DNA from 2 places in the Streptomyces sp. NPDC014882 genome. Region 2 is predicted to be linked to the other one. Evidence: riboswitches for the same ligand, from Rfam matches in the RefSeq annotation. Region 2 holds a riboswitch; the other holds the start of a gene.
What was found. A riboswitch is a leader RNA that binds a small molecule or an ion and turns the genes downstream of it on or off. The one in region 2 is predicted to bind cyclic di-AMP.
Positions count from the first base shown of each region.

Region 1 (5,758 bases), on a different contig from region 2:
CGGCGGTCAGGACGACGAGTCCCTGCACGCCGTGCTCGCCGCACTCGGCGACGACCTCGGGGACGCGGTCGGCGGGGACGGCCACGACCGCGAGGTCGACGTGCCCGTCGATGTCGCGGACCGAGCGGTGGGCGGGCACGCCGTCGAGTTCCTCGAGGTCCTCGGGGAAGGCCTTGTTCACGGCGTACAGGTCACCGGTGAAGCCGGCCTCGCGGAGGTTGCCGAGGACGCTGCGGCCGATGCCGCCGGGGGTGCGGCCGGTGCCGATGACGGCGACCGAGCCGGGCGCCAGCAACCGCCGTACGGAGCGGGCCTCGGCGCGCTGCTCCCGCGCGCGCTGCACCGCGAGGGAGCGCTCGGTGGGTTCGAGGCCGAACTCCAGGTGCACGACGCCGTCCTCGAAGCTGCGCTTCTGGGTGTAGCCGGCGTCCGTGAACACCTTGATCATCTTGGTGTTGGCCGGGAGCACCTCGGCGGCGAACCGCCGGATGCCGCGCTCGCGCGCGACGGCCGCGATGTGTTCGAGGAGCGCGGAGGCGACACCGCGGCCCTGGTGGGCGTCCTGCACGAGGAACGCGACCTCGGCCTCGTCGGCCGGCGCCGGGGCGGCCGCCCCGTCGGCACCGATGCGGTCGTAGCGTACGGTGGCGATGAACTCGCCGCCGACCGTGGCCGCGAGTCCCACCCGGTCCACGAAGTCGTGGTGCGTGAAGCGGTGGACGTCCTTGGCGGACAGTCGCGGGTAGGGCGCGAAGAAGCGGTAGTACTTCGACTCGTCCGACACCTGCTCGTAGAAGCTGACCAGGCGCTCGGCGTCATCGACGGTGATGGGGCGGATGCGTGCGGTGCCGCCGTCGCGCAGCACCACGTCGGCTTCCCAGTGGGCGGGGTACTCGTGGCGGTCCGACGCGCTCTGCATGGGCCCCAGACTACGGCTCGCGTACGGCAACGGCGCGAGGCAGTCTGTGGGGGACGGATGTCGGATCGAGGCCGCGATCCGACGCCCACGCCGGGAGGGGGCCGCACGGCCCCCTCCTCCGCACGCTTCACGTGTGGAACACTGGTCTAGACAACCTGAACACCGAAGGGCAGCATCACATGGCTGAGCGCCGCGTCAACGTCGGCTGGGCCGAGGGCCTTCACGCCCGTCCCGCTTCCATCTTCGTCCGGGCCGCCACGGCCGCAGGCATCCCGGTGACGATCGCCAAGGCCGACGGCAACCCCGTCAACGCGGCCTCCATGCTGGCCGTCCTCGGTCTGGGCGCCCAGGGCGGCGAGGAGATCGTCCTCGCCTCGGAGGCCGAGGGCGCGGACGTCGCCCTCGACCGCCTGGCGAAGCTGGTCGCCGAGGGGCTCGAGGAGCTTCCCGAGACCGTCTGAGCCGGCCGCCACGCGCACACGCGCGGGCGGACCGGAGCCGCGTCGCCCCGTCCGGGCGGCGCGGCTCCGCCGTTTCCGGGGCACGGCGGGCCGGGCGGAAACCGTTGGAGGCGCGCCGCGGATGTTCCGCAGGGCCCGCGAAGGCCTCACGAAGAACGGGCGAAAAGGCGGACGGAAAAACGTGCGACGGGTGCGCGCAGGACGCACGAAAGCTGTGCGACGGGCGCGCGAAAGGCGCACGAAGAGAGCACCACCGTAAACACGGAGGCGCGGCGAAAAAGAGCGGAGGAAATACCTCTCCGCCGAATTACCTTCTTTGTATACGGCTCTCGTGTTAATTCCGGAGGCCGGACATGTTGACGACGTGTTGCGAAGTCCTCACACGGTCCTGGCGGTCGCCGCCCGGGAAGCGCGGCCGGTGCGCGGGGAGCGCGCGCTCGACGTGCAGCGCCGTCACCGCCCGCGCGCGTTCCCCGTCGCCGCGCGCCACCGCGTCCACGATCGCGCCGTGTTCCGCCCAGGACTCCGCCGGGGCGGCCGACGCGTCCACCGTGTACATCCAGGAGATCTTGTGGCGCAGCTGGGTGAGCGTCGAGGTGAGGGCGTGACTGCCGGAGGCCTGGGCGAGGGTCTCGTGGAACCAGCCCCCCAGGGAGCGCAGATCGTCGCTGCCGCCGCGCCTGGCACGCTCCTGGCCCAGCCGGACGAGGCCGCGCAGCACCTTGAGGTGGGCCTCGGTGCGCCGCTGGGCGGCCCGGGCGGCGCCGAGCGGCTCGAGGAGCACGCGCATCTCCAGCAGGTCGGCGGCCTCCTGCTCGGTCGGTTCGGCGACGCACGCGCCCGCGTGCCGCCGCGTCACGACGAAGCCCTCCGCCTCCAGCGTGCGCAGCGCCTCCCGGACGGGGACGCGCGAGACGCCGTAGCGACGCGCGAGGAGTTCCTCGGTGAGGCGGCCGCCGCGCTCGTAGACACCCGCGACGATGTCGTCCCGGATGGCCGTGCACACCGAGTGCGCCGGAATACGCATGACCGACCTCCGCCTTAATCCCCGTGAAACGTCGACGATTGACGTGTGTTCCGTGACTCTATTGCAACCGGCGGGAATTTCCGATGGCGGGCCGGAATCCAGGGATATTTTTTGGACAGAGCGGTCCCGGAAACGACGAAAGCCCCGGCCGTGGGGCCGGGGCCGTACGATCTGTCGCCGTACGTTGTCAGATGTTCACGCCGTGCTTGCGGAGGTAGGCGACCGGATCGATGTCCGAGCCGTACTCCACGCCGGTGCGGGCCTCGAAGTGCAGGTGCGGGCCGGTGACGTTGCCGGTGGCGCCGGACAGGGCGATGCGCTGCCCCGGGGTCACCCTCTGGCCCACGGAGACGCCGATGGACGACAGGTGGCCGTACTGGGTGTACGTGCCGTCGTTCATCCGGATCACGACCTGGTTGCCGTAGGCGCCGCCCCAGCCGGCCTCGACGACGGTGCCGAGGCCCACCGCGTGCACGGGGGTGCCGGTGGCGGCGTGGAAGTCGATGCCGGTGTGGCTGCCGGAGGACCACAGCGAACCGCCGGACCGGTAGCCGGTGGAGACGTAGGAGCCGCTGATCGGTGAGACGAAGGTGTTCAGGCGTTCGCGCTCGGCCGCGCGGGCGGCACGGACCCGGGCCTCGCGTTCCGCCTCGACCTTCGCCGCGGCCCGGGCGGCGGCCTCCTCGCGCGCGGCCTCCGCCACGGCGGCCTGCTTCTGCGCGGCGGCCTGGTCGTCGATCCGCTGGGCGACCGTGTCACCGATGGCGACGACCGGGACGAGGCCGGTCTGCTCGACGGCCTTCTCCGCGGCGAGGGCGGGGCCGGAGGCGACGGTGCCGATGACGCCGGTGGTGGTGAGCGCCGCGATGCCCGCCGCGCGGGCGGTGGTGCGCTTCATCCTGCTGGGACGACGGTGCTTCCCGGTGGCGCAAGTGGACGCCATGAAGTAGAGCGGTCCTTTCCTTCCCTCTCGCCTACCGGGTTAGCTGACGGGTTCGGAGCAGGAAGGTCTCCTACGGACCCCCTCGCGGTGCGCGCGGGCGTCCGATTCACCCCAGGGACTGTCTGGTTGGGTCCCCGGCTCCCCTGGCTCGCGCCACGCGGGGACTCGGCGATGACTGTCCGGTGCCGCGGATGCGGCGCACTGCCTGACGAACAGCCCGGTTGAAGGTAGACGCGGCGGCGGCCGATCCCCAAACAGAACGCGGCTTTTGTAGCGCATGCCACAGGGCAGACGGGCCGCCTCTCCCTCAATTCGGACATCGAGGAGCCCTGGTGGCGGATCCGTCCACCAGGGCTCCTGCGCGCGTGGCCTCGCGGTCACCGGTCCGCGTCGCTACTCCGCGGGGACGACCTTCACCTCACCGATGCCCAGGGCTTCGACGGGTGCCTTGATCGCGGCCGCGTCGCCGACCAGGACCGTCACCAGACGGTCCACCGGGAAGGCGCTCACGACCGCCGCCGTGGCCTCCACGGTGCCGGTCGCGGCGAGCTGCCGGTACAGCGTGGCCTGGTAGTCGTCCGGCAGGTGCTGCTCGACCTGGTCGGCGAGCGTGCCCGCCACGGCGGCGGCCGTCTCGTACTTCAGGGGTGCCACCCCGACGAGGTTCTGCACGGCGACGTCCCGCTCGGCGTCGGTCAGACCGCCCTCGGCGAGGGTGCGCAGCACCTTCCACAGGTCCTCCAGCGCGGGACCGGTGTTGGGGGTGTCGACCGATCCGCTGATGGCGAGCATCGCGGCGCCCGAACCGTCCGGCGCGGACCTGAGGACCTGCCCGAAGGAGCGCACGCCGTAGGTGTAGCCCTTCTCCTCGCGCAGGACGCGGTCCAGCCGGGAGGTGAGGGTGCCGCCCAGGCAGTACGTGCCGAGCACCTGCGCGGGCCACACGCGCGCGTGCCGGTCGGCGCCGATGCGGCCGATCAGCAGCTGCGTCTGGACGGCGCCGGGACGGTCCACGATGACGACCCGCCCGGCGTCGTCGGCGGTCACGGGCGGCACCGGTCGCGGCTGGGCCGCGGAGCCCGTCCAGGCGCCCAGGGTGTCGCCCAGGAGCGCGCCGAGGTCGATCCCGGTGAGATCGCCGACGACCACGGCGGTGGCCGTGGCGGGGCGGACGTGCTTCTCGTAGAAGGCGCGTACGGCGGCGGAGTCGATCTTCTCGACGGTCTCCGCGGTGCCCTGGCGCGGACGCGACATGCGCGCGGTCGCCGGGAACAGCTCCTTGGAGAGCTCCTTGGCGGCACGCCGGGAGGGGTTGGCCAGCTCGTGCGGGATCTCGTCCAGACGGTTGCGAACGAGGCGCTCGACCTCGCTGTCGGCGAACGCGGGCGCCCGCAGGGCATCGGCCACGAGGCCGAGGGCCTTGGCCAGCCGGGAGGCCGGGACCTCCAGGCTGAGGCGGACGCCGGGGTGGTCGGCGTGCGCGTCGAGGGTGGCGCCGCAGCGCTCCAGCTCGGCGGCGAACTCCTCGGCGGAGTGCTTGTCGGTGCCCTCGGAGAAGGCCCGCGCCATGATCGTGGCGACGCCGTCGAGACCGGCCGGTTCGGCGTCCAGGGGGGCGTCGAGGATGACCTCGACGGCGACGACCTGCTGTCCGGGACGGTGGCAGTGCAGGACGGTCAGGCCGTTGTCGAGCGTCCCGCGCTCGGGGGCGGGGAACGCCCAGGGCCTGGCCTCGCCCGCCTGGGGCTGGGGGTGGAAGTCCATCGCGGCGAGCTCGGTCACTGGGCCGCCTCCTCGTTCTCGTCCTCGTCGGCGGTGTTCTCGGCGGGCTCGGCGGGCTCAGTGGGCTCGGTGGGCTCGTAGACCAGTACGGCGCGGTTGTCCGGGCGCAGGCGGGCCCGGGCGATGTCCCGGACCTCCTCCGCGGTGATGTCCAGCACCCGCTGGACGGCGGTCAGGGCGAGCTGCGGGTCACCGAACAGCACCGCGTACCGGCACAGTTCGTCGGCGCGGCCGGCGACCGTGCCGAGACGGTCCAGCCACTCGCGCTCCAGCTGGGCCTGGGCGCGCTCCATCTCCTCGTCGGTGGGGCCCTCCTCGGCGAACCGGGCGAGCTCCTCGTCGATGGCCGTCTCGATGACGGGCACCTCGACATCGCCGGACGTCTTGACGTCCAGCCAGCCCAGGGAGGGCGCCCCGGCCAGGCGCAGGAGACCGAAGCCGGCGGCCACGGCCGTACGGTCGCGGCGGACCAGGCGGTTGTAGAGGCGGGAGGATTCGCCGCCGCCGAGCACGGTGAGCGCCAGGTCGGCCGCGTCGCACGCGCGCGTGCCGTCCTGGGGCAGACGGTAGGCGGCCATCAGGGCGCGGGCCGGGACCTCCTCCTCGACGACCTCGCGCACCTGCTC
Region 1 is NZ_JBIBWL010000011.1:112,107-117,864, reverse strand. It holds gene ACF09K_RS24160 (GNAT family N-acetyltransferase) at 1-919, opposite strand, end outside; gene ACF09K_RS24155 (HPr family phosphocarrier protein) at 1,099-1,380, shown strand; gene ACF09K_RS24150 (GntR family transcriptional regulator) at 1,715-2,407, opposite strand; gene ACF09K_RS24145 (M23 family metallopeptidase) at 2,595-3,350, opposite strand; cyclic di-AMP (ydaO/yuaA leader) riboswitch at 3,364-3,531, opposite strand; gene ACF09K_RS24140 (M16 family metallopeptidase) at 3,744-5,132, opposite strand; gene ACF09K_RS24135 (M16 family metallopeptidase) at 5,129-5,758, opposite strand, start outside.
Region 1: it holds a riboswitch for cyclic di-AMP, as region 2 does, so the genes downstream of both, ACF09K_RS24145 (M23 family metallopeptidase) here and ACF09K_RS15605 (transglycosylase family protein) in region 2, are expected to answer to the same signal.

Region 2 (5,758 bases):
GTCTCCCCCGGCATCACGTAGTGCAGCCGCAGCCGGATCTGCTGTTCGGCGTAGGCGTCGTCCTGCCAGCGTGCCTTGAGGTCGCGCAGCTGCTCCACCCGCTCGCGGGCCTGCTCCTTCTCGCGGTGGAGGTCGGCGATGTCGGCGCGCTGGGAGACGTACTGCCGCATCGGGTAGGCCAGGGCCACGATCAGCGTGCACAGGACCAGCGCGAGGAGCGCCGCGCGGCCGGTCAGGCGCGAGCGGCGGGCCTGGCGCTTGGTCTGGGACCGGTAGACCCGGGCCGCGGTCTGCTCGCCGAGCAGTTTGATCCTGGTCGCGGTGGAGAAACGGTCCCGGTCCTTCACGGCCATGTCGTCCCCGCCTCCCGTCTCACACGTGCGTACGTCCCCGGACACGGTACGGGACCGGTACGGGGACGTACGTACGACTGGCTCAGGACGAGCCCTCAACGGCCCAGCCGGGCCGGTCCGGCCCTGGGCCGCGCGGGCTTCGTCAGCCCTGGTCCGTCAGCCCTTGAAGCGCGGGAAGGCGCTGCGGCCGGCGTACACCGCGGCGTCGTCGAGGATCTCCTCGATGCGCAGCAGCTGGTTGTACTTGGCGACGCGGTCCGAGCGGGCCGGCGCGCCCGTCTTGATCTGGCCGCAGTTCACGGCGACGGCGAGGTCGGCGATGGTGACGTCCTCGGTCTCGCCGGAGCGGTGGGACATCATGCACTTGAAGCCGTTGCGCTGGGCCATCTCGACGGCGTCCAGCGTCTCGGTGAGCGAGCCGATCTGGTTGACCTTGACCAGGAGGGCGTTCGCGGAGCCCTCCTCGATGCCGCGGGCCAGGCGCTCCGGGTTGGTGACGAAGAGGTCGTCGCCGACGATCTGGACCTTGTCGCCCAGCTTGTCGGTGATGACCTTCCAGCCGGCCCAGTCGTCCTCGTACAGCGGGTCCTCGATGGAGACCAGCGGGTACGCGGAGACCAGCTCCTCGTAGTACTCGGTCATCTCGGCGGCCGAGCGGGACTTGCCCTCGAACTCGTAGGCGCCGTCCTTGTAGAACTCGGACGCGGCGACGTCGAGCGCGAGCGCGATCTGCTCGCCGGGGACGTAACCGGCCTGCTTGATGGCCTCGATGATGAGGTCGAGCGCGGCGCGGTTGGACTCCAGGTTCGGGGCGAAGCCGCCCTCGTCGCCCAGGCCGGTGGACAGGCCCTTGGTCTTCAGCACCTTCTTGAGGGTGTGGTAGACCTCGGCGCCCCAGCGCAGGGCCTCGGAGAAGGACTCCGCGCCGATGGGGGCGATCATGAACTCCTGGATGTCCACGTTGGAGTCGGCGTGCGAGCCGCCGTTCAGGATGTTCATCATCGGAACGGGCAGCAGGTGCGCGTTCGGGCCGCCCAGGTAGCGGAAGAGCGGGAGGTCGCTGGCCTCGGAGGCGGCGTGGGCGACGGCGAGGGAGACGCCGAGGATGGCGTTGGCGCCGAGGGAGCCCTTGTTGTCGGTGGCGTCCAGGTCGAACATGGCCTGGTCGATCAGGCGCTGCTCGGTGGCGTCGTAGCCGACCAGCTCGGGGCCGATCTGCTCGATGACGGCGAGGACGGCCTTCTCGACACCCTTGCCCTGGTAGCGGTTCGGGTCACCGTCGCGGAGCTCGATGGCCTCGAAGGCGCCGGTGGAGGCGCCGGAGGGGACGGCGGCACGACCCGTGCTGCCGTCGTCGAGGCCGACCTCGACCTCGACCGTGGGGTTGCCTCGGGAGTCCAGGATTTCCCGGGCTACGACGACGTCGATGGACGGCACGAGCATCTCCTTCTTGGGATGTGACGCTGGTTGTGCGGGGCGCGGGCGGGCCGTGTGGAGGCCTTGCCGAGCCTTGCGACTAGAGCCTAACCGCCCCGGGGCGCCGGTCGGCCGACCGACCGTCCCGTGGACAGGGAGACGGTACCCATTGTTTCAGCCCGGAACAAAGGGGAGGGCCAACAGAAGGCGGCGAACGGGAAAAGAAAACCCCGCCCGGGTGCGTACGGGGGAACACGCACCGGGGCGGGGGGACCGTGGGGACGGGGCTCCCTCACGAGGCCTTCGGCGTGACGGCCCGGGCCGTGCGGGAGCCGTGGCCCGGCGGGGAGCCGGGTGTCACTTCAGGTGCAGCTGCTGACCCGGGTAGATGAGGTCGGCGTCCTGGACGATGTCCCCGTTGAGCTCGAACAGCTCGGCCCAGCCGCCCTTGACGCCCCGCGCCTCGGCTATGGAGCTGAGGGTGTCGCCGGTGACGACCTTGTACTCGCCGTCGCCCTTCTTGACCTTCTTGCCGGTCGGGGTGGTGACGGTCTTCTGGGACTTGGCGGCCGGGCGCTCGGCGGAGCGGGAGGCGCTCTGCTTCTCGGTGGAGCGGGTGGTGGTCTCCGAGGAGCCGCCGGTGGACGAGCCGTTGGAGGACGAGCCGTCGGAGGAGCTGCCGGTGGAGGCCGAGCCGCCGTTGTACGCGGCGCCGGACAGGCCCACGCCGCAGACCGGCCAGGCACCCTTGCCCTGGCCCGCGAGGACCTTCTCGGCGATCTGGATCTGCTGGGACTTCGAGGCCTTGTCGGCGGTGGCCGCGTACTGCGTGCCGCCGTACGCGGCCCAGGTGGAGGCGGAGAACTGCAGGCCGCCGTAGTAGCCGTTGCCGGTGTTGATGGACCAGTTGCCGCCGGACTCGCACTGGGCGACCGCGTCCCACTCGGAGGCGGAGGCGGCGGAGGCGTTGCCGGCCGCCATCAGCGGGGCGGCGATGGCGACACCGGTGACGCCGGCGAGCGCGGCGGCGCGGGTGGCCCTGGACGGACGGCGGTGCTTGCCCTTGACGGAAAACAGCATGGTGGATCCCCTCACCGACGCCTGCGAGGTGAGCTGTCGGGTTCGGGCCGTGTGAGTTGCCCGGCCACTCCCGCCCGGGAGCACTGCTCCCCGGAAGGCGTGGCTTCACCCCGAGCCGTTCCGGTCGACCGACCGGTGCGGCACTTACCTTGGGTCCCCCGCTCCTGCCTACGGCGCTTGACGCGACGACTGTTCCCGGGCTGCCACTGGCAGGATTCGGCGTTGCGACAGCCGGGGCTCGGGTTGCCGAGCGATCACGACCGTAGACATGCCCCCGGCGGAATTTCAAAGACGATCACGACTTCTGAGACTCATCCCACACTTTCACCAAACCGGACATTCGGCGCGAAGCGTGACGTGAACTCCCGCTGTTTTTCCCGTTTTTCCGCCCTATTCGACCGCTGTGTCGAGCGTCTGACCGGGAGTGATGTCGTTCGGGTCGGCACCGATGGCGGCCTTGTTCTCGGCGTAGAGCGCGCGCCATCCGCCGTCGAGCTCAAGGGAGTCGGCGATCGAGACGAGGGAGTCGCCGTCGCGCACGACGTAGGTGCCCACCGCGCCGCCGGAGACGCTCGCGGCGTGCCGGCCCGAGGAGGCGGTGGTCGTGCCGTCCGGCACGACCTCCTCGGCGGAGGTGCCGCGGTGGCGGCCGGAGACGAGGGAGCCGGTGTCGACGAGGCTCCAAGAGCCCGCCTCCTGGACCGACTTGTCCGAGTCGTCCGTTTCGGGGGTGGCTGCGGGCGAGCCGCCGTCCGTCTGCGCGGCACCCGCGTCCGCACCCGCCGGCGCGTCGGACTCCGGGGAGTCGTCCGGCTTGCCGGAGGAGGGGGAGGAAGAGGAGGAGGCGGGCGAGGAGGTCTCGTCCGGGACGTCCGGGGAGGATCCGGTCGACGGGGAGGCCGACGCGTCCTTGCCGTCCGGGGACCCCGAGGAGTCCGAGGAGCCCGGGGACTTCGAGGAGCCGGACGCCCCCTTGGACAGGTCGGACAAGCCGGACGACGCGGAGGAACCGGACGAGTCGCCCGCCACTCCGGTGTCCAGGTCGCCCCCGCCGTTCTCCTTGGTGAGTCCGGACGTCAGCCCGCAGGTGCCCCAGGCGCCGACGCCCTGGTCGTCGAGGACCTTCTGCGCGACGGATATCTGCTGGTTGCGGCTGGCCAGGTCGGGGCGCTCGGCGAAGTCGAGCCCGCCGTACGCCTCCCAGTCCTTCTGACTCAGCGACAGACCGCCGTACTGTCCGGTGCCCTGGTCGGCGCTCCAGGAGCCGCCGCTCTCGCACTCCGCCACCGCGTCCCACACCGTGCCGTCGGCCGCGCTCGCGCCGGTGGCGCCGAGCAGCGGGATGGCGATCGCGGAGCCGGTCACGCCGGCCGCGACGAGGAGGGCCGGGGCCTGGCGGGGGCGCCGGTGTCGACCGTTGCCGGAGAGCATGCGAGGACCTTTCTCGAGACAGCAGTGCTTGCGCGGGCCCGTGGAACGGGGGCGCCGTGCTGACAGGTGAACGTATCGGCAGACGATCACTTGTCACAAGTTAATGCCGCGTAGATCACGTGAAGATCACAGAGGTGAGGAACCGTCACTTCTGCTTCGCCGTCCGGGCACATAACGGATGGTCAGCGGACGGCTGCGGGGGGTGCGCCGGAACCGGCGGGGCCGAACCGCACGGGCAGGGTGCGCAGTCCGCGCATGATGAGGCCGCCGCGCCACCTCAGGTCGGCCGGATCGGCGTCCAGCCGCAGATCGGGCAGCCGGGTCAGGAGGGTGGCCAGCGCGGTCTGCCCCTCCAGGCGGGCGAGGGGGGCGCCCAGGCAGTAGTGGATGCCGTGGCCGTAGCCCAGGTGCTGGTTGTCGCGGCGGGACAGGTCGAGGACGTCCGGGTCGGCGAACCGCTCCGGGTCCCGGTCGGCGGCCGCCAGTACGACGAGGACGGCGTCGCCGGGGGCGATGTCCTGCCCGCCGACGGTCAGGGGCTCGGTGGCGAACCGCCAGGTGGCGAGCTCCACCGGGCCGTCGTAGCGCAGGAGTTCCTCCACGCCGGTCGCCAGGAGGCCGCTCTCGCCCGCGGCCAGGGAGTCCTGGAGGCGGGCGCGCTGTCCGGGGTGGGTCAGCAGGGCGTAGGTGCCGTTGCCGATCAGGTTCACGGTCGTCTCGAACCCGGCGAACAGCAGGATGAAGGCCATGGCGGCGGCCTCGTTCTCGGTGAGGTGCTCGCCGTGGTCGGAGGCGCGGATCAGACCCGAGATGAGGTCCTCGCCGGGGGCCGGGTCCGCGGGAAGCTCCAGGCGCTTGCGGTGGATGAGGTCCAGGAGGTAGCCGCGCATCTTCTTCACCGACCGGGCCACACCGCCGCGCGGGCCCCCGCCGTGCCGGATCATCATGCCCGCCCAGTCCCGGAAGTCGTCCTGGTCCTCGCGGGGGACGCCGAGCAGGTCGCAGATGGCGTGGATGGGGAGCGGGAACGCGAAGTCGTGGATGAGGTCGGCGGTGCCGCGCTCCGCGAACCCGTCGATGAGCCCGTCCGCCAGTTCCTGCACGCGGGGCGCGAACTCGGCGACCCGGCGGGGCGTGAACGCCTTGCTGACGAGGCGTCGCAGCCGGGTGTGGTCCGGCGGGTCGATGTTCAGCAGATGCGTCATCAGCTCGGCCTTGCGCTCACCGGGGATCCCGGTCCTGCCCCTGGCGTGCGCGGGCTCGTCGTGGTGCGCCGGGTTCTTGCTGAGCCGCTGGTCGGCGAGGGCCTGCTTGGCGTCGGCGTACCGGGTGACCAGCCAGGCCTCCACACCGCTGGGCAGCCGCGTGCGGTGCACGGGCGCGTGCTCGCGGAGCCAGGCGTAGGCGGGATAGGGGTCGGTGGCGAACTCCCAGGTGAACAGGGCTGGCGCGGACGGCTCGGGTACGGGCTGCTGGGT
Region 2 is NZ_JBIBWL010000005.1:431,118-436,875, reverse strand. It holds gene ACF09K_RS15615 (septum formation initiator family protein) at 1-353, opposite strand, end outside; gene eno (phosphopyruvate hydratase) at 510-1,796, opposite strand; gene ACF09K_RS15605 (transglycosylase family protein) at 2,127-2,849, opposite strand; cyclic di-AMP (ydaO/yuaA leader) riboswitch at 2,853-3,035, opposite strand; gene ACF09K_RS15600 (transglycosylase family protein) at 3,240-4,280, opposite strand; gene ACF09K_RS15595 (cytochrome P450) at 4,463-5,758, opposite strand, start outside.